Regions from separate parts of the Paenibacillus intestini genome, predicted to be linked through region 2. Evidence: riboswitches for the same ligand, from Rfam matches in the RefSeq annotation. Region 2 holds a riboswitch; each other region holds the start of a gene.
What was found. A riboswitch is a leader RNA that binds a small molecule or an ion and turns the genes downstream of it on or off. The one in region 2 is predicted to bind thiamine pyrophosphate.

Region 1: it holds a riboswitch for thiamine pyrophosphate, as region 2 does, so the genes downstream of both, J2T16_RS01400 (thiamine phosphate synthase) here and thiM (hydroxyethylthiazole kinase) in region 2, are expected to answer to the same signal.
Region 3: it holds a riboswitch for thiamine pyrophosphate, as region 2 does, so the genes downstream of both, thiC (phosphomethylpyrimidine synthase ThiC) here and thiM (hydroxyethylthiazole kinase) in region 2, are expected to answer to the same signal.
Region 4: it holds a riboswitch for thiamine pyrophosphate, as region 2 does, so the genes downstream of both, J2T16_RS18845 (ABC transporter substrate-binding protein) here and thiM (hydroxyethylthiazole kinase) in region 2, are expected to answer to the same signal.

What each region holds. Positions count from the first base shown of each region.
Region 1 covers NZ_JAURUN010000001.1:317,172-322,645, reverse strand. Annotated here, with positions in the region: gene J2T16_RS01415 (thiazole synthase) at 1-455, opposite strand, end outside; gene thiS (sulfur carrier protein ThiS) at 539-742, opposite strand; gene thiO (glycine oxidase ThiO) at 739-1,983, opposite strand; gene J2T16_RS01400 (thiamine phosphate synthase) at 2,061-2,780, opposite strand; TPP riboswitch at 3,040-3,149, opposite strand; gene J2T16_RS01395 (ABC-F family ATP-binding cassette domain-containing protein) at 3,189-4,742, opposite strand; gene J2T16_RS01390 (hypothetical protein) at 4,797-5,474, opposite strand, start outside.
Region 2 covers NZ_JAURUN010000015.1:4,827-10,300, reverse strand. Annotated here, with positions in the region: gene J2T16_RS26105 (S-layer homology domain-containing protein) at 1-805, opposite strand, end outside; gene J2T16_RS26100 (radical SAM/SPASM domain-containing protein) at 1,055-1,936, opposite strand; TPP riboswitch at 2,166-2,268, shown strand; gene thiM (hydroxyethylthiazole kinase) at 2,425-3,234, shown strand; gene thiD (bifunctional hydroxymethylpyrimidine kinase/phosphomethylpyrimidine kinase) at 3,234-4,046, shown strand; gene thiE (thiamine phosphate synthase) at 4,046-4,711, shown strand; gene J2T16_RS26080 (Lrp/AsnC family transcriptional regulator) at 5,125-5,474, shown strand, end outside.
Region 3 covers NZ_JAURUN010000019.1:27,001-32,474, reverse strand. Annotated here, with positions in the region: gene J2T16_RS27710 (alpha/beta hydrolase) at 1-928, opposite strand, end outside; gene J2T16_RS27705 (IclR family transcriptional regulator) at 1,351-2,094, shown strand; TPP riboswitch at 2,256-2,369, shown strand; gene thiC (phosphomethylpyrimidine synthase ThiC) at 2,765-4,588, shown strand; gene J2T16_RS27695 (hypothetical protein) at 4,667-5,110, opposite strand; gene J2T16_RS27690 (aspartate/glutamate racemase family protein) at 5,215-5,474, opposite strand, start outside.
Region 4 covers NZ_JAURUN010000007.1:126,907-132,380, forward strand. Annotated here, with positions in the region: gene J2T16_RS18830 (ABC transporter ATP-binding protein) at 1-161, opposite strand, end outside; gene J2T16_RS18835 (ABC transporter permease) at 211-969, opposite strand; gene J2T16_RS18840 (MTH1187 family thiamine-binding protein) at 969-1,259, opposite strand; gene J2T16_RS18845 (ABC transporter substrate-binding protein) at 1,818-2,858, opposite strand; TPP riboswitch at 3,075-3,187, opposite strand; gene J2T16_RS18850 (DUF2798 domain-containing protein) at 3,328-3,813, shown strand; gene J2T16_RS18855 (hypothetical protein) at 3,868-4,047, opposite strand; gene serS (serine--tRNA ligase) at 4,694-5,474, shown strand, end outside.

The DNA of each region.
Region 1 (5,474 bases), on a different contig from region 2:
CCAGGCATGACTGCATGTACACCAAGCAATTGAAGCCGTTTAGCTAAAATAACGTCGTCCGAAATATAGGGCAACACGGTGAATCCTTTTTCGAGCAAAATGCTACAGGCCTTGTACGTTTCAAGCGGATCAGGGAGTAACGTTACTCCGTCTCCGATGACTTCGACTTTTATCATATCACAAAGCCCCGAAGCTCGCGCAAGCTCAGCGATCCTTACGGCTTCTTCCGCAGTCGAAGCACCCGCCGTATTGGGTAGCAATGTGTATTTGCTCAGATCCAGCGTATCCAGAAAGTGTTGCTTGCCCGCCTCCTCCAGATTCAGACGACGTACAGCAAAGGTCAGCACCTGGGTACCTGAAGCTTCCACAGCCTGACTCTGTACTTCCATATCGCTGAACTTGCCTGTTCCAAGCAACAACCTTGACTCAAACGAATATTTACCAATCGTTAACATCATTCAACCTCCTAGGTTTTAGCAAGTTTCAACTACCAACTACTCCATCAACAAGATTCAACCACGCCTGTGAATCACTTTGCTTAGCCGCCTCCGACGAAATGAACAATCTCAATCCGATCTCCTTCTCTTAGTGTTGTTGTTCCATGGTGATCTTTGGTCAAAATATTGCGATTCAACTCAACCACCACGGTTTTCACTTGTAAGTTAAATGATTGCAGTAATTTGTCGACACGATTTAACCCGTCGTCAACCTCCATCTTTTGCCCGTTCACGATAATGTTCACGACATAACCCCCTTTCTGTTCAATCGTTCAGGCGAAAATGCTTCGATCCCGATCTCTTCGGCACTCTTGCCCTCTACCATGTCTGCGATCCAGCGACCTGTTATTGCACTAAGCAATATCCCATTACGAAAATGTCCATACGCTGCATACAAGCCCGAAATCCCTTCACATTTGCCTATATACGGCAGCCCATCAGGGGTGGAAGGTCTTATACCTGCCCATGCCCGCACAAAGTCCGCCTCCTTGATTCCCGGAACCCAATAACTTGCCGCTCCAATCAATCGTTGCATACTATTTGCCGATACGCTGTGATCTTTTCTTCCTGGCAAACTGGTTGCTCCGATCCATACCTCTCCGTTTGCTTTCGGAACAATATAGACATCTTCTGCATATACCGTGCGATCGGGTCTGCCTCCAGCCTGATCTGTAGTAAACCGAACGGCCATAATTTCACCTTTCACCGGACTTGAAGGCAAAACGATCCCCACTTGATGCATGAGTTGCTCCCCGTGTAAACCAGCAGCTATGATAATATGTTTGCAACACATCTCTCCCTTAGCCGTTTTAATCCCTTGAACACCATGCTTATCTACGATCAGCTGAACATCTTGAACTCCTTCCAAAATGCGGGCACCCATCATTTCAGCTGACCTCGCATAAGCTCTTGTCAATGACACGGGCAACACTTCGCTCTCCAATGATCGGTAATAAGCGCCGTACGTATCCCGATTCAACCACAACGCTTCTCGTTGCACTGTGCTTCGATCCCACCAAAGTTGCTGCACTCCGGAAGTGGTATTTCGTCTATCCTTGTATTTACTTAGATCACCGTATGAACGAAACGGTGTGATAAATCCGTTGCGCCGTAAGCCAAGATCCATACCTGTTAAAGCGGATATTTGCTCTTTGTGCTTATGAAGTAATTCCCTACTGTCATATGCGGCTTGTGCCATGAGTGGATGAGCAAAATCCTCACTATCTGCTGCCAGCATGCCGGCAGCTGCACATGAAGCTCCGCTAGCAATCTCCGACTGCTCAACAAGCAGTACTTCCTGACCTCGGGATGCCAGTTCAAAAGCAATCGCACAGCCTATGACTCCACCGCCCACAATGATTGTTTCTGCATGAAAGGTTTCTGGTTTCTTAGTTGAAGTTTCGGATAGCGGTAGCCGCTTAAACTTATCTTGTTCACACGATGAGTCGATCACTTCCTCGGGTTGACTCGGTCCTCTCTGTACCATTTTGTCATCTCCTTGTTTGAACAACATTCCGATCTTATTAGGTTGGCGTCATTTCCAACTTTTTGATCGAGAAACATTCACTTCACCGCTTCCACAGCCTGTTTAAGAAGCGCAGCAGCATGAGCAGGGTTTGCATGTTTTAACACACTTGAGATCACAGCAGCACCCCTGGCTCCCGCAGACCTGACGGCCCGAATGTTACCTGGCTGAATCCCCCCAATTGCAATAACAGGCACCTTGACACTGGAGCACACTTCCGATAACGCATCTAATCCCCTCGCTACAGAATCCGGTTTGCTTGAACTTGCGTACACATGCCCGAAAAAAAGGTAATCCGCGCCATACTCTTCGGCAATTCTCGCTTCATGCAACGAATGCACCGATATCCCCAACCGGAGCCTCAAATCATGCTTGTTCTCCGGCTTTACCATTACTTTTGCCCTTTCCAGCATATCTTGGCTCCAATGTACCCCTTGATAAAAATAGCCTGACGAATATAGGTTCGCACCGTTGATTACAATGCGGGAAGCTGGAACACCCGCTTCTGCCATCAATTTGGCCCAGTTAAAACATTCCTGTTGCGAGAGTTGCTTTTCCCGGATATGAATGTAATGCACATAAGGCCAAATATCTTTGGCTGCCTTCAACATGACTGACTGTTCCGCTTTATTCGTAGATATCACATGTAACTCAAAAAAGTCTTGCTCTAGTCCACAGGTTGGTACAGATTTATCTGTCCGCTTGTACCACTGGTCTGTTGAAGTTTTACCTGATTCATGAGCATCATAATCAAACATCAAGGTATGCAATCTCGTTCTCGCTCCTTTCAGCTACAGGCTTGGAGAAGTAGTAATGACAAATATAAAACCAAAAAAGCCACTCCCGTAGGGGAGTGGCTGCGTATAAACAAAGGTTCAGTTCAATCACAAGCGTCTGACAAATACCTGTTAAACAGTTTGATAGTCAAATCTATAACTGTTTATTTGATATTGAACCGCTTGGCATCACGATGTAATAAAATCCTGTTCTTACGTTAAGAATCATTACTATCGTTTTCGCTGAAACGCGCCACTTCCCTACGCTGGTATGATCCAGATCAGGTGCAAAGGGTCCGGAATCGCATTCTTCCATCTCAGCCGCATCGTGCGGCCCCCCCAGTGTTCATATGAAGTTGTAGCCTATATTACCACAACCGGTTTTTTTTGTCATCGTGCTTTTTCGGACCACTCTTCTACATCCCACGTTTTGGTGACCCAGCCTTCATAAAAATCCGGTTCGTGCGATACAAGTAAAACGGTTCCTTTATATTCCTTCAGCGCCCGCTGTAGCTCAGCCTTCGCCGTTACATCCAGATGGTTTGTCGGCTCATCAAACAAGACCCAGTTGCTCTCACGCATCAATAGTTTGCACAAACGGACTTTGGCTTGCTCCCCCCCGCTCAGCATGTTAAGCGGACGCGTAATATGCTCATTTTTGAGCCCGCAACGTGCAAGATGTCCTCGCACCTCGTTCTGCGTTAGATGTGAAAACTCGTTCCATACATCATCGATCGGTGTAATATTCCCGGCTCGCACTTCCTGTTCAAAGTATGCCGTCTCCAAATAATCTCCAAGAAACGTTTTTCCGCTTATTGGCGCTATTTTACCCAAGATTGTTTTAAGCAGTGTTGATTTACCTACCCCGTTACACCCCACAATCGCGATCTTTTCACCACGTTCAATCGTCATGGTCATCTTAGGTAGTAATGGATACGTATAACCGATCTCAAAATCAATACCTTCAAAAACGGTTTTGCTGCTTGCGCGGGCATCCTTGAACTTAAATGTTGGTTTTGCTGCTTCGTCTGGTCGATCAATTCGCTCGACCTTTCCAAGTTGTTTTTCCCGGCTTTTCGCTCGACCAGAGGTCGAAGCTCGAGCTTTGTTTCGTTGAATGAAATCTTCCTGCTTTTTGATGTATTCCTGTTGCTTCTCATAGGCATCAATATGCTGTGCTTTCTGCATATCCGCCATTTCAAGAAATTTCTCATAGTTGGCCGCATAACGCGTCAATTTTGCAAATTCCAGATGATAAATGACATTAACCACTTCATTCATGAACTCTGTATCATGGGAAATCAATAGAAAAGCATATGGGTAGTCTTTCAAATATCTAGTTAGCCACTCAATATGCTCTACATCCAGATAGTTTGTCGGCTCATCCAACAAAAGGGCAGTGGGTTTCTCCAACAACAATTTTGCAAGCAGGACTTTCGTACGTTGTCCACCACTGAGAGCTGCAACATCCCGATCAAGGCCAATTGCATTTAATCCCAAACCGTTTGCCATTTCTTCCACTTTCACATCAATCAGATAAAAATCGCCCTGTTCAAGCTGTTCCTGAATATCTCCCATTTCTTCAAGCAACTGCTCAAGTTTGTCTGGATCGGCATCAGCCATCTGATCCGTAATGGCCATCATTTGCTTCTCCAGTTCCAGTAGCGGCAAAAAAGCATCTTTAAGCACATCACGAATGGTCTTGCCTGGTGTTAACTTCGTATGTTGATCCAAATAGCCATATCGAACTTTTGGCGTCCATTCCACTTTACCGCTATCCTTAAGCAATTTTCCGGTGAGAATATTCATTAGGGTTGATTTTCCGGCACCATTAGCCCCAACCAGACCCACTCGTTCTCCAGCAAGCAGACGAAACGAAACATTTTTAAATAACGTACGGTCTCCAAAATTGTGACTGACGTTCTCTACTGACAATAAACTCATAAGATGAGACTGCTCCTATCTATATACATTACTTTTAGTTCACGTTCCAAAACCCTATTCTAGCACAGGTTCAGTCTTTTCTGAAAGTAATGACACTTGCGCGAAGCAATCATATTCGAAATAACCTCTGGCCGCTGCCTGTCTTGCAGTTGTAAACACCTCTTCAGCACGAAAACCGGGGTTACAGGTGGCAGGATAATGATATTTTATGCCTGTTTCGGGATCAATCCCGCCAATGATCGCTGTTTTTTTGACTAGCCGGCCTCCACCAATGGCATAATTGTTAATCTTCTGACCCCCTACAGCGATCCCCTGTATAAAAGCCATAATACCCGTATCATTGATCGAATTGTACCAATCTTCCTGCGAGACTAAAGGCATCGTGAATAGATAAGCGACACCATTTCTCCTGGCAAATTCATTATGTCGATTGATTACGTCTGCAAGCTCTTCCTGTATTCGGGTCACGATCCGGCTACGCCGCACCTGTTCAAAAGTTGTAGAGTCCTGAAACAATGGAATCGTGGAATTCGAGGCCAGCTCCTGCTGAAATCCTTCGATCCATTTCCCTGCACCAGCATCATAAGCATACACATAACCGTCAAGTGTGAAATTAATGCTATTTCCGTCTGAATCTGAATATGTATAAGGTTTTTTGGGACTCCACACATGTCTATGAGACTTTTCCATCTCCCCAGTCATCTCGGTTTCCTTGGCAAAAATGTAATAACC
Region 2 (5,474 bases):
TAGAGCTATTGTTGCTACTGTTACCTTTATTGCTGTTTTCAGAAGGCTTCGTTGTTTCTGGTTTTGTGGGGTTAGAGTTGTTTGTATCTTCGTCTGTCTTCGCAGGAATCATAATATTATCATATGTAGACTTATTCATGACAAACTCATAAGCAAGTCTTGCTAATGCTTGTCGATCCGCTACACCCGTTGGATTAAACGTTGTTGTTCCGTCTTTCCGAACAATACCTTTAATAAATCCGGATTGATATGCGAGTGACACAGAATCCTTCGCCCAGTCTGATACTTTATCCAAATCAGCGAGCTGTGGCTTTGTTGTTTGAGTTGGTGCGTTCTTTGTTTCCCAGCCGAATGCTCTTACGAAAAATACAGCCAGTTCCTCTCTCGTAACTTTTTTATCTGGAGAAAACGTATCCTTCGAGGTTCCTTGGGCAATACCAGATTGAACGAGTGCAGATACATAGCCAGAATACCATTTGGATTGCTCCACATCTTTAAAGGAACTAGCTACAGTAGAGTCAGGCTTTAATTGAAGCGCACCCACCATAATCTTTGCCAATTGAGCACGTGTTACTGAATCTGAGGGTTTAAATGTTCCATCCGCAAATCCAGCTAAAATACCTTTTTCAATTAACTTCGTAATTTCTGTTTTGGCATAGGAGTGTTCAACATCCTTAAATGACGTTACAGATGATGGGGCCACTTCCGCCGAGGCTAGCAATTGCATAGAAAACATAGAGGCAATCAATGATGTAGAGAGTACTGCTGACAACTTTCGATTAAACTTTTTCCATTTTAAATTCAAAACTCGACACACTCCTCTTAAACGTCCGTTATTAACACAAAAGTGTAACTTTTGAACTACTCCCCCTTTTATGATCAGTAGGATAATAATACCATGTATATTTATAAAAACAAGATTAATAGACTATCATTTTACATAATAGTTGAAATCATGAATCAAATGGTGCCTATTCTTTCCTAATAATAAATAAAAAAATGTGCTACTCGGAATATTACCGAATAACACACTTGAGTTATCTGTCGTATGATTTTAGGCTCCTGCTCCAAAGCGCTGCCGGTATCCGCATTTGCGGCAAAGTTCTTCTACAGCTTCCCGTTTGGAAAAACCGTATACCAGATTGTTCGCACGCTCTCCATCCACAATATCGGAAAAAGACTTTTCATGGATGTTTCCAAGGTTGATGACACCTTCTCCATCCAAACAGCATGGAACCACGGTTCCATCAACCAGCACAGCTGCCTGACTGCGTAATGCATGACAAAAACCTTTGCCATCATCTTCAGGTGCATCGAGGCTTGGCCATTGGAATTCATGGTCCTGATTCAGGTATACGTTGGGTGCAATTTTCACGCCACTACCCGCAACCACCTTTTCTTCAATACGGAAGTCCAGATTGAATTCCTTTTCCAGCACCTCAAGCGTCTCCCGATTGCGATTCATCTGAGCATTGGTGAAGTTATCCTGAGTCAGATTCCATAGTCTGAACGAGACAATGACGTTATGTTTCACCGCTTCACGAACAAAAGACAAGATGTTATGCAAATATCCGTCACGATCCGTAGAACCTTCATGGCCGTCAAAGCTGTGCAGCGAGAAATTCATCTGTCTCAGTGCAGGTTTGCCCAATAATTTATGCTGTGTCTTTGGCAGTAGCGTACCGTTGGTCGTAATGTTCACTTTAAATCCCTTGGCATGAGCCATATCCAGCAACAGGTCAATTTTGGGATGAAGCAGCGGTTCCCCTTTGACGTGCAGGTAAATATGTTTTGTGTGTGGTTTGATCTGATCCAATATATTATTAAAGACTTCAGGGTCGATGAATCCTTTGGCTCGCTTCGTTTGTGGACAAAAGCTGCATGCCAGATTACAGATACTCGTAATTTCAATATATACTTTCTTGAACGTTTTCAACTCAGGGTCCCCATTCTGCCGGGAGGAACAACGGTCCTGCCCTCATTCGTAGTACGGCCATATGAGCCAATCCCCATTATATCGGGTTCACGAGCTAAGGTAAATCAGAATAGCGGATCAGTAACAAAGTCCAGTGTATTTTTCATCCCTATTTCAAGGCTTAAATCCTCGCCCTATTTACATTAAGTCAAGATGGATATATGCTGAGTACATAACTGCATATCTTGTACATTTGCACTGGGGGAGCCTTGCGGCTGAGACGAATACGACGATTCGGACCCTTTGAACCTGATCTGGATTATACCAGCGGAGGGAAGTGGAGCGGCTTTTATTGGCAGTAGGGGATCTCTATCCTAGATGGGGATCAACTTCAGTTCAAACGTATAGCTCTGCTCATTTCTCCGGAAATGGGTGGGGCTTTTTTGTATTTCAGCCAGTCGTCTCGCTCATAACCATATCCATCATTTGAAAATAAGGAGGTCATTTGGATGTCTTATCTTGAACGTGTACGTTCACTCAATCCTTTGGTTCATAATATTACCAACCTTGTGGTTGCCCCTTTTACCGCAAATGGTCTGCTTGCCCTCGGAGCCTCTCCGTTTATGGCCTATGCTCATGAAGAAGTCGCTGACGTCGCTCGAATGGCTGGCGCGGTGGTTCTGAACATCGGCACATTGGATGAAAAGGTCGTTCAAGCGATACGTCTAGCCGGACAATCAGCCAATGCACATCATGTGCCTGTTGTCCTTGATCCTGTTGGTGCAGGAGCCACGACATATCGCACCGATACGGTACAGATGCTGGTTCGTGAGCTTCGTCTTACCGTATTAAGAGGCAATGTCGCCGAAGTGGCTCATGTCATTGGTGTGCCATGGAATATCAAAGGTGTGGATGCGGGAGTTGGCGAAGGAGACCGGATTGACATTGCCGAGCGGGCAGCGCAACAGCTTGACTGTATTGTCGTTATTACGGGCCAGTACGACATTATTACAGACGGATATCATACTTTCCTCACAAGCAACGGACATGCATTGCTCACCCAAGTTACCGGGGCAGGCTGTCTTCTCAGCTCAGTCATTGGTGCTTTTGCTGCGATTGCCGAGCCGGGGCGCGACATGCTGAACAGCGTGGTGGAAGCCGTCTCAACCTACGGTATAGCTGCCGAACAGGCCGCAGCACGAACGGCTCATCAAGGGCCGGGCAGCTTCCAGATTGAATTGTTAAATCAACTGGCGCAGGTGACACCTTCGCTGTTCTCCGAGCATGCACAAATCCGTCAGATTCGTGGAGGTGTGTGATGAATATTGCTCAAGCGTTAACGATTGCCGGGTCTGATAACGGCGGCGGTGCAGGAATTCAGGCGGATCTCAAAACCTTTCAGGAACTTGGTGTATACGGCATGACGGTCATTACTGCAATCGCCGCGCAGAACACTACAGGGGTTCAAGGCGTGTTTCCGATTGATTACGACGGCATTGCCCAGCAACTTGATTCAACGGGAGTCGACTTTCAGCCGCGTGCCCTCAAGACAGGTATGCTGTATAGTGCCGAGATTATTCGTCTTGTTGCGGCAAAATGTCAGCAATACGACTGGTCAAATCTGGTTATTGATCCCGTGATGGTTGCCAAAGGAGGTGCACCTCTGCTCCAGCAGGAGGCTGTGCAATCACTTGTGGAAGATCTGCTGCCTCTTGCTTTGGTTATCACACCTAACATTCCCGAAGCCGAACTACTTATCGGGAGTTCGATTCGGAACCTGAGTGAGCGCGAGGAAGCCGCAAAGCAATTGGTGCAGATGGGTTCAACATATGCCTTGATTAAAGGAGGACATGATACGGGAAGCGGTACGGTTATCGATGTCCTGTATGACGGGCATTCCTTTCATTATTTGGAGAACCTTCGTGTTATGACACGTCATACCCATGGAACCGGCTGCACGTTCTCTGCTGCCATTACGGCGGAACTGGCGAAGGGTGCCCCTATTCTGGCTGCCGTTACGACCGCGCGAGCATTCATTCAGGCAGCCATTGAAGATGAGCTGGGATTCGGGGCCGGGCACGGGCCAACGAATCACTTTGCGTACCAGCGCAGACAGCGGGGTGAACGCTGATGCGCAGATGGGATGCGGAAGCGGTCCGCCGCGCGCTGCAGTTGTATTTGGTGATGGGTAGCGTCAATACGACGCGAGACCCGGTGGAGGTGCTCCGCCAGGCGATCACTGGCGGCATCACGCTGTTCCAGTTCCGAGAGAAGGGAACTGGTGCCCTGGCAGGCGAAGCCCGCAGAACGCTTGCGCTGCGGCTTCGTGAGGTGTGCAGCCAGCACGGGATACCGTTCATCGTGAACGATGATGTGGAGCTGGCTGTGGCGGTGGAGGCCGACGGTGTACACGTCGGCCAAGACGATGCGGACGCGGCGCTGGTACGCGCCCGCATTGGAGATGGGCGGATGCTTGGCGTATCCGCCCACTCCGTCCTTGAAGCCCGCCGTGCCGTGCAGGCGGGCGCAGACTATCTTGGCGTCGGGCCGATGTACCCGACGCACTCCAAAGCGGATGCCCACGCTGTGCTGGGCCCCGCTGGGGTTGCGGAACTGCGCGCCGCAGGCATCGCAGTTCCGGTGGTCGGTATCGGCGGCATTACGCCCGATACCGCGGCCGCCGTGATGGCGGCTGGAGCCGACGGCGTAGCCGTCATCTCCGCCATCGCGGGCGCGGCCGATGTGCACGCAGCGACTGCACAGCTCGCTGCGATCACCCGCAGGGAGCAGGCGTAGCCATGCTCCCTGCCCGGATAATGCAAAGGCTGCAGCCACTCGGTCTGCAGCCTTTGCATTCTTGTTTTATTCTTCGCCTCCTTTGCCTCGTTCTGCAACCTATACATCCTCCTGAATCCTTTTTCATCCTTATCCTTATCCTTATCCTTATCCTTATCCTTCCGCAAACTGGTCATCCTGTAGCGCCCCATACCTCCTTCTGCATCCTATAAATCCTTTCATCTTTCTCACCTTCTTCCCACCTTGCATCACGCACATATGCTTTTCATCCCCCTCCCTTCCATCCCAAACATATTTAATATATAAATCATTTCTACTATAAAGCTTCACATTTACAAATCATTATCTTTTAATTACTATGAATATAAAAGCATCTCCGAAAAATCACCTATAGAATAAAAGGAAGTGAGTTTATGGATCAGATCGATAGAAACATCCTGTTTCATATGGAAAACCAAGCCAGATTGTCCATGACCGAATTAGGAAAATTGGTGGGACTTTCACAGCCAGCCGTCACGGAACGTGTAAAACGACTGGAGGAAAGTGGTGTTATTGAAGGGTACCGCACCATCATTAATCCGCAAAAATTAGGAAAACAGAGTACATCCTATCTACTATTTCAAACTAGAGAATGCACTGCTTTCCTTGATTTCTGCCGTATGTCGCCCGAAGTTGTAGAATGTTATCGCGTCAGTGGAGAACACAATTATTTATTGAAAGTCATGACAGATTCTATTGCAGACTTAGAGGCATTCGGAAATCA
Region 3 (5,474 bases), on a different contig from region 2:
CCCGGAAGATCAGTTCATGATGCGCGCCTTGTACAATCCATTCTTCTGAATAAGGATTCGTCTGATTAGCGGCAAGTTGTTCGGCAATCGGATAAGGGGCCTTCTCATCTTCTGTACCATGAATAAAGAAGATTGGGAACGGATAGTCCTTTTTCTTCACTTCCTGATACGGGATTTGCTGCAAGCCGGTACCGTTCAAGATCGGGAAGAGCAACTTCATAATCTCGAGCGTAGGCTGACGCGGCAGATTGATCTGATTATGAATGTTGTGGTACAGCGTATCCGGCTCCAGCAGGAATGTACTGTCCAGAATCATGGCATCCACTTCTTTGGTTAGCAGTCCGGTTTGCAGAGCCGTGCCTGCTCCCATGGAAAATCCCCAGACGACCAGCTCCTGTGCTCCGCGCTGTTTAGCAAACTGAATAGCTCCCAGCAATTGCTGAGACTCAGCTTTACCACCTGTTGCTACCGCTCGGTTGACCTGAGAGGCAAAGCCGTAATCGAACATCACCACATTAAACCCGAGCTGGTGCGCGTAATGGGCGAGGTCATACATAGGCACCCAGGTTTCCTCCCGATTGGCTCCATAACCGTGGCTGAAGATGATGGTTTTGCCCGTATCGGTATTCGCAGGGATATACCAGCCTTGCATGGTTCTGCTACCGTCGGCCGCAGGGAATGTAATGTCCTCATATTTCATGTTTTTGGCCTGCATCGGGTTCGAAAACACCGGTGCGACCGTAGGGTTGGAGAGCACCCAAGCAATATAACCGTGTAAGGCAATAAAACAAAACAACAGAAAAAATACAACGGAGAGCAGCAACGCTACGACAATATGTTTGAACCGAATCAGCCTCGGTGACAACGAAGAGGGCAGATCGGACACTTTGGTATGCAGCGGGGCTTCGCTCTGGGATGTCGGATACATGCACGCCCCTCCTTTGAGTTTCGGTTGAGGATTAATATGGACAAGATCATAACGATATGAAAATAGCATATAGGTACTTTTTAGCACGTATTCATGACAATGGCATCCTAATGCTAAAGTCACGCTTTTGATATTTTATCTAAATTCGTTTCTATCTTTATCGTATGTCCCGATATAGTCAAAGTCAATTGATTGGAGGTATTTGTTACGCAATTGTTATATAGTTCTTAAGATGTAGAGGTAACAATTCCATAGTGTGTAAATTACAGGAGATTACGATGTGCCAATTGGATATCCTTGTTCATTTTTTTGTTTTCAGATCATCTTCAAAACGGTTCTTTTTGGTTTACAGATGAGACCGTTTCTCATATAATTTATGTAACCAAGTTTCATGTGATGAAACATGAGGAGGGCATCATGCCATGGAAGACCGCAAGTTAACCGTCCGGGCTGTAGAACGGGCGCTGGATATATTATTATGTTTTACCACGCGCAGTGATCTTGGACTCACTGAAATTGCTAGTCAGATCGGTTTGCACAAAAGTACGGTACATCGATTGATGGCTACACTGGAGGATCGGGGGTTCGTAATACGTGATGCGGCAACCGAAAAGTATCGGCTAGGTATTCGGATCTGGGAGCTGTCAGCGCATATGTCACGTAGTGACGATCCTGCAATTTTGCTGTTACCTGCAATGGAGAGGCTGCGTGATCGCTTGGGCGAAACCGTAAGTCTCTACCTTCGTGACGGCGGTGAACGGATTCGGATTCAGGCTGTGCAGAGTGATCAGGCGATTCGGCGGGTTGCACCTGTAGGGGTCAGACTGCCGCTTTCCGTAGGAGCCTCCAGCAAAGTATTAATGGCTTTTGCCGCTGATGAGGATCGGGAGGAACTGATGAACGGCCCGGAATGGCCAGTATTTATCGATCCGGCCGTCTATCTGGCACAAATGGAAGACATTCGAGTGAGTGGCTACGCAACCAGCTATGAGGAACGCGAGCCGGGAGCTGCCGCTGTGTCTGTGCCAATTATGGATCGCAGAGGCAACATTGCAGCAGCGCTTTCCGTGTCTGGACCTGTTAGCAGGCTCTCGCAAGAGACATTACATGAGTACGCGCCTGTGTTGAAAGAAGCAGCTGTACAAATGGGACTTATGTTGCCATAGGGGAAGGCTCTTGCATGACGTTTTGCTCGAAAGGAATTTCCTCTCTGGAATATTAAGGTTGAATTTAAGCCCAGATTACGCTACTCTGTAATGGACGACCCAGCGGGGTCGGTTGAATGTCATATTTTAAGTTGAACAGCGGCTTGATTGTCGCAATACGTTTACGTTACTGGGGGAGTCCGAATTGTCCGGACTGAGACGGGATCGCATGAGATCCCGGACCCTTTGCACCTGATCTGGATCATACCAGCGTAGGGAAGTAATCGGCCATATGACCACAAACACCACAGACGTTAACACGGGATCCATGCTGTATTGCAGTAGATGGCTCTTGTTGCGTGTATGGTGATGGACATTAGTCGGTTCCTTCGGAACCGGCTTTTTTTATTTACAGCGGCAAGCAGAGATTCAGTTGTTGTGTTTCACCTTGGAAGTGACAGCACAATAATTGCGGCGTATATGCCTGTACTTCTAAGAGAAGTGATCTCGTGTTCGTGCTCATGCTGATTGTACATAAAAGTTGTCTTTTGGATCATTCTAGCTGCTTATGCAGGATCAATCCTGCTGTGCTTCTGTGCTCTGCTTTTTCCAGACAGGTGTGGTAAGTCAAAGCTGTCACATTGGTGGACGATATGGGCAAATGAAGATCACAGAGGAGGAAACAGGAGACATGAATACAGGTAACCAAACGGGGCAACAGACGGGAATAGAGGAAACAGGGCGCGATGGTCATCCGGTGGAAAAGAAAACCGGAGCGGCTGAAGGGGTTCAACCCTTCCCGGGTAGCCGCAAAGTCTACATTCAGGGCTCACGACCGGACATTGCTGTACCGGAGCGTGAAATTGCCCTTCATGATACGAATACTCCCCAAGGGGTGGAGCATAATGAGCCGCTGCGTGTCTACGATACGAGCGGACCGATGACCGATCCCGAATTCCAGATGGATATTCGGAAGGGATTACCTGCGCTCCGAAATCACTGGATTATGGAGCGCGGTGACGTTGAAGCATATGAGGGCCGCGCAGTGAAGCCGGAGGATAACGGATTGAAGCCTGGAGGACGGAGAGCCGGGGCAGAAGAATACCCTGGATTCCGCGGTCAACCGCTACGTGCTCAGGATGGGCGCTCTGTCACACAGATGCATTATGCGCGGCAGGGCTTGATTACGCCCGAGATGGAGTACGCCGCTATTCGTGAAGGCGTAGAGCCTGAATTCGTGCGGCAGGAGCTGGCGAGCGGCAGGGCGATTCTTCCATCCAACATCAATCACCCGGAGAGTGAGCCGATGCTGATTGGGCGTCATTTTCACGTGAAGATCAACGCCAACATAGGCAATTCCGCTGTATCTTCCTCCATCGAGGAGGAGGTGGAGAAGATGACCTGGGCTGTTCGCTGGGGATCGGATACGGTAATGGATCTCTCCACAGGCAGAGACATTCATACCACGCGGGAATGGATCATCCGTAACTCCCCGGTGCCGATTGGTACGGTGCCGCTCTATCAGGCGCTGGAGAAGGTAAATGGCGAGGCGGAGGCACTCACTTGGGAGTTGTACCGGGATACGCTGATTGAACAGGCGGAGCAGGGCGTGGACTATTTTACAATTCATGCGGGTGTGTTGCTCCGATATATTCCGATGACAGCGAAAAGGATGACGGGTATTGTGTCTAGAGGCGGGTCAATTATGGCGGCGTGGTGCCTGGCACATCATCAGGAGAACTTTTTGTACACTCATTTTGAAGAAATCTGCGAGATTATGAAAAGGTATGACGTTGCTTTCTCCCTCGGGGACGGACTGCGTCCAGGTAGCATCTACGATGCCAACGATGAAGCACAGATGGCGGAGCTCGCCACACTTGGGGAATTAACGCAGATTGCATGGAAGCATGATGTGCAGGTGATGATTGAAGGGCCGGGGCATGTGCCGATGCACAAGATCAAGGAGAATGTGGATTTGCAGATGGAGATCTGCCAGGAAGCGCCGTTTTATACGCTCGGGCCACTGACCACAGACATCGCACCGGGATATGATCATATTACGTCTGCGATTGGGGCAGCGATGATTGGCTGGTTTGGTACGTCTATGCTCTGCTATGTCACTCCAAAGGAGCATCTGGGGCTTCCGAACAAGGATGATGTACGTGAAGGGGTTATCGCTTATAAAATAGCTGCCCATGCCGCAGACCTAGCCAAAGGCCACCCACGCGCTCAGCGCCGGGATGATGCACTGTCGAAGGCACGCTTCGAGTTCCGCTGGAGAGATCAGTTTAACCTGTCACTTGACCCAGAACGGGCACTGTCTTACCACGATGAGACGTTACCCGCAGAAGGGGCGAAGGAAGCACATTTCTGTTCCATGTGCGGACCGAAGTTCTGCAGTATGCGCATCACGCAGGACATCCGTGCCTTTGCCGCAGATCGCGGCCTGAACGATGATGAAGCAGTAGCCGCCGGGATGCAGGCGAAGGCTGAGGAGTATCGGGCGAGGTCGTAAGCTTCCACAACTGAAAAAAGTGACCCGACAGGACTGTAGTGCCTGAGCTTGGGTCACTTTTTTATGTTAAGTTGTAGGTTACTCGTAATATCCTTTTGCATAGACGGCTGCGGTTGAGAAGCAGAGATGTTTCATTTCATCCTGTTGATTTTCAGGCGGCATCTCCAGGAACCACGGCTCCTTCATATCTTCTCGGGTCATGGGTACCGGACGCCACAGGATCAAACCGATCTGATCGAACTGGAAACTGCAACCAAGCTCGGGATCTTCACGGTCATATGGCGCAATAGCGTCCAACTGCGGTATCAAAATGTCAGCCTCGGTGCCAAGCAGATCAAGTTCTCCCAGCATACACTTATACTCATCACTTTCATGAAATTCAATAAAATGTACTTTGCCTTGAGCATCATATTCCACGTTGGGATCAAAGCCGAAAGCTTCCGTTTGTTCAACTTCATTTTGTGTCATGCCTAAACGGATACCCCCGATGGATTGACCTGGTTCTACAGTGAGATGTTTCATGGTTACATTCCCTCCAAAATAAAAAGTCTACATAGTTGTGGCTGACCAACCTTGTCATGAAGCAGGGTACCGCGTACTAGAAACTGCAAACAGTGCGAAAATGCTTATACTTTCTTCGTGATACCGATATCCCGCTCCAGATTCGCGCCTAATAATGAAAGCGGCGTATAGATGGTCATACTTGTATCGGAAGATGCCTGCTCAGCGGCAGGAGCCATGGAAAGCTGAGCAGCGACAAGACAAGTATCCTTGCGTTCAAGAGCAAGCTGCTGCAATGCTTCTTCTAACGCGGTGATGTAGCCTTCCTGGTCACCTCGCATGATCATGTCGAATAGACCAGGGAGCAACACGGATTCAAGCTCAG
Region 4 (5,474 bases), on a different contig from region 2:
GCGACAAACTCCCCTTTTTGTACCGTAAGGGACAAGCCATTCAACACAGACAGTTTCCGCCGCCGTTCCTTGAAGGACACATGCAAGTTAACAATGTCTAGCGCGGGAGGAACCGAAATGGAACCCGGACCATTCGTTTTATCCTTCGGGTATCTTTTCATAGGGAATCACTTCCTAAGTACATAATACGTTAACCTCTGCTATGCAAAACTAGCGCTTCTGTGGGCGCCAGCGAACGAGCAGCTTCTCTAACAGCGCAATGAGCAGGAAAAGAAGCAGGCTGAGTGCCACGATAATCATGATGGCAACAAAAAGGCGATCCGTGCGGTAAGCCGATTTCTGCAACATCATATAATAACCGATGCCTTTGTCGGCACCAATCCATTCCGCGATGATGGCACCCATGACACTGTATGTGGCGGCGATTTTGACACCGGAAAATATCGATGGAAGGGCATGCGGAAGCTCCAGTTTCCAAAAAATATGACGGCGATTCGCACCTGCCATGCGCATATAGTTCATCATCGCCGCATCCGTGCGTGTTAGACCGTCCATGGCAGCGACTGCTACCGGGAAGAAGCAGACCAGAATGATAGTAATCAATTTGGGTAGCAGGCCAAAGCCGAACCAGATCAGCAGGAGCGGTGCGAGTGCGATGGTCGGGATATTTTGACTAAGAATAAGTAGTGGATACAAAGCTGACTTCAGAAAAGGGATCAGATGCAGCACCATCGCAATGAACAGACCGACCGCTGTCCCGGCGACAAATCCGATAAGGGTTAGCTGAATCGTTGCAGAGGCGTGCATACCCAATCGGTCAGCCTGAGACGCTGCTTCGCGAGCGATATCGGACGGGGCGGGCAACATCCATTTCTCAATGTGGAATAGGGAGACGGCCCCTTGCCATATCGCAATAAAGAGAATAACCGCCACAAGGGGCGGCCATACACTTCTGAAATAGGTAAACATTAGCGATATTTCTCCGTCAGTGTATCCATGCTGAATCCGTCCGGGCTATGTGCGATTTTGATCTGGGAGATGATACTTGGACTACCGGCTTCCACAAGCACCTCGTGCATTTTGCGAACAACCTCCAGCAGTTCATCCAGTTCGCCTTCCATGGTGGTATCTAGCGCATTGACCTGATATTTCAGGCCGGATTGCTGAATCACTTCGATGGCACGGTCTACGTATGGATAGGAGTTCTCGCCGTTCGGTGTTTTGGGAATAACCTGAATACTGAGTAATGTACTTGCCATGAGAGATTAATGCTCCTTTCGGGTGTGGGTGGATAAGTAGATATGGTCGTTGTACTCTATACCACTCCGATTGCAGTTCCCTCCCTAGATCGCTGTTATCCCCGAATTTTTAAATTCATCTTATAAAAATATTTCAATGTCTACACGGACACTTCAATGACAGAATAACCTTCCAATCCCTGTTATCCCCAGATTTTTTTGATTCCCTTTTCCAAAGGGGAAAATCCGGTGATAAAGGCGACCGCTCCGCTTTTTCAGGTTTTTTCTGTCCTCTCCGTTATGGTGTAAATAAATAGTTTAAATTATCAAGACGAGTAAATTCGGGGATGCGGGTGACTGCTTCGCTTCTTTAGAAGGGTTCTGTCCTCTCCGTTTCTTGTGTACAAAAAATTCAACTTATCCATTAAGCTGTGGAAAAAATTCAAGAGAAAGCGTACTTCTGAGGTAGCTTTCCATAGAAAGCCCTATAAGTGATCGCTTCGCTTCTTCAAGTTTTTCCTGTCCTCTTCGTTCAAAACGTGTAAATATCAAAGTTCATGGTTACATTTAGATTTAATATTACTGTGGTAAAAATTCGTTGGTGTATGCTTTCGTTACATCAATCTCTTTATCCAGCAGTTTCTTGCTGAACATCCAGTCGGTGTAGTTCTTCCACACCTCTTCCTTTTGTTCACCCCAGCGAGGGGCATCATCTTTGTATTTCGGGCTGAGCCACTTTTGACTTGCGAGTACTAATTCTTTGTCCAGGTCGGGAACAGCTTTGATCAAAATGTTCGCTGCTTCTTCAGGGTGATCAATCGCATATTGATATCCTTCAGAAGTGGCCTTCAGGAAAGCTCTCACCAGTTCAGGGTCTTTCTGAATCGTCTGTTCATTGGTCACGAGTACAGGGGTGTAATAGTCCAGCGCTTTGGCATAATCCTTCACATATAACATGTCAATCGGTTCCCCGCGTAATTCAGCCTCAATTCCTGTCCAGGCATAGAAAATCCACGCAAAGTCGATGTCCCGTTTCACAGCTGTGAAGAAGTCGGCATCGCCCATGTTAATCTTTTTGACTTTGGATACGTCAGCACCTTCGCCCTCCATAATGGATTGCATCACCGCTTCTTCCACCGGGGAACCCCAGCCGCCGTAAGTTTTACCTTCAAAGTCTTTGGGTGATTTGATCTTACGATCCACTGGAGCGGCAAAACCGGATGTATTATGCTGAATAACTGCGGCAATCGACACAAGGGGAACGTCCTGCGTACGCGCCTGAGTTACACTTTCCTGATAACTGACGCCAAACGGTACCTCACCCGAGGCAACCATCGTATCCGCACCGCCGGCTCCTGGCTGTACAATCTCCACATTTAAACCTGCTGCTTTATAAAAACCTTGGTCCACCGCTGCATACAGACCGGTATGATTCGTATTTGGAGTCCAGTCGAGCACGACCTTTACATCTTTCCGTGCAGTACCGCTCCCCTGGTTGGTTTGGTCCGAACCTGTCGCACCTTGCTGCTCTGTTGGAGCGGCTTCTTTGCCACCACATGCAGCTACGGTAACGAGTAGCACACACATGAGTAACATTCCCATCGTTTTACGCCATTTCATCGTGTTTCTCTCCTTCGGTATGTCCGGCCGGATGGCACGGGGGTACTCCTTGGCTTCATATCCAATCCCTTTGCATAAATCGACGGATTTATACGTGCGGGTTATCCGAATAACGTCATTTTTCTGTTTCTGCTTGTCAAAAGAAAACAAAAAAAGCGCCCCGTAATCTGGGACGCGTGCAGGCGTGAGAGAGTGGCGTTCAGCTTATAGCTGTGCCGTTGCAATATACTCCGATTCCTACGCTGGCATGATCCAGATCAGGTCTAAGGGTTAGTATCTTGATGGGATACACTCTCAGCCGGCCAATTCCGACTCCCCTGGGAAACTATGAAGTTACGGGCATTACTAGGTGTAATTATAGGCCAGTGACGGGAGTGTGTCTAGTCGGTAAATCGTTCACAGAATGTTCACTTATGTGAGTGTAGCCCGATTGTCTATAATGATCCAAGTTACAGAAAGGATGAGTGTATTGCCAGTAAGCAAGAAACAACAAGTGATTTTTGGACTTATGATGTGTACAGGAATGGTCGTAGTGATGATGACCTTCAATCTATGGCATACGGGGATGTTAAGTCAGATGTCCGTGCCGCAGCTATTGCTCCAATTTGTAATCTGTTTTGCCATCGCCTTTTTGGTGGAGTCGTTCATCGTGGGACCGATAGCGAGAAAAATCACATTTTCCTTCTCATTTGCGAGGTCGAGTAAAATTAAAGGTGTAGTTACGATGTCCTTTTTCATGGTAATCGGCATGGTTTTGCTCATGTCTTTATATGGCATCATTACAGCCTATACTGCAGGTCAGCTAGAAGGAGATTCCGTAATCAATGCGTATCTTCATACGATTGTACGTAACTTCGGTCTGGCATTGCCTTATCAGTTGATTGTACTCGGGCCGCTAGTGCGTTATGTATTTGGCAAGTTGTTCAAGGAACCAGCAGCCGTTGCGTCGGTTTAAATCATCGTATCGTTATCCATCATAACAAAAGTATTTCCTGGGCAATCCTGTGGTTTAAGAAGTTCTAGCGTAAGCGATCCAAAACAAAATACCAATAACCACAGCGGCAATAATGATGGTAGTGAAAACTCCGCTCAACCATGAACCTCGCTGGGCTTGGCGGGCAAGTTCATCTGCTCTTTGTTTGGCGGCTTCGCCCTCGGATGAATTCAGATGGTTTGGGTCCATATTCATGCAATATCTTCTCCCCTCGACAGCTTAATTTACCATAGTCTGAACTGTTATATAGGACAACTCATATATATTTGAAAAACGGTTACTCGACTAATTGTTTAATGGAAGCTAAAGCCATGACGATACTAATTGCAAGAAGGAAAATACCTCTGAATTTAATACGTATGATGTCGGAAAGTATTAACTCGTCTTTATTCCGGTTGAAAGGCCAGGAATTCGGTATGAGCAGGGCTCTGATTCCAAAGACGAGTCCGAATAAACTAATCAACAGAAAGATGATGAAGAAAAACATAAATTCACCCCTTGTTGTTTTAGAAGTTATTTCAATTGTACTTGATCCAGCTTTGGAAAGATACGTAAACGGGCATATATGAGTTGCAATGTTGTTCTGTCTTCGTATATACTGAGAAACACAATTACAGATCGGATCATGCCGTTGAAGAGAATCCAACTCAGAGGCGTTTTCGCCAGGGAGCGAATTGAAATTATCCCAAGTTAACCGGAACCGCCCGTTATCGCGGACCAAGAGGCTGATCAGGAGATTTGAACTGATTTGGCAAGTTGGGTGGCACCGCGAGCAGAGCGCTCCTCGTCCCAAGGGATGAGGGCGCTCTTTGTATTTTTTTAGCCAAAGGAGACGGTGATCATGTTAGACATGAAGTGGGTTCGTGCACATGCAGAAGAGGTTCAGGCGGCGGCAGACGGGAAAAAGATCAAGGTGGATATTGCTGTGTTACTACAGCGGGATGACGAGCGCAAGGTACTTTTGCAGCAAACAGAAGAATCGCGTCGTCAGCGTAATACACTATCGGCTGAGATCGGGAAGCTCATGCAGTCGGGTGAGCGTGAGCAAGCGGAGAAGATGCGGGCACAGGTTAAACAATTGAATGAACAGCTGGAGCAAGAGGAAGCCAAGCTGGCGGTAATCCAGGAGGAAGTGACCAGACTGCAATGGCTGTTGCCTAATATCGTGTCGCCAGATACGCCTGTGGGCTTGTCGGATGAAGATAATGTAGAGCTACGGCGAGTGGGAGAGCTACCTGTGTTTGACTACGAGGCCAGAGATCATGTCGAGCTGGGAGAGATGCACGAACTGATCGACATTCCGCGCGGCGTGAAGATCGGTGGAACGCGAAGCTATGTATTGAAGGGGGCAGGTCTGTTGTTACACCGGGCGGTACAGCAACTTGCACTGGACCTGTTGCTGAAGCAGGGATTCACCCCGCTGGAGGTTCCACTCATGGTCAGGGAGGATACACTGGTAAACACCGGATTTTTCCCGACAGGTAGGGATCAGGTATATGAATTGCAAGGAGAGAACAAATGGCTGGTCGGCACATCGGAAGTACCGCTGGTTTCTTATTATGCGGATGAAGTGATTGATGTGAAAGAGCCCGTAAAGCTGGCCGCAATATCGACATGTTTCC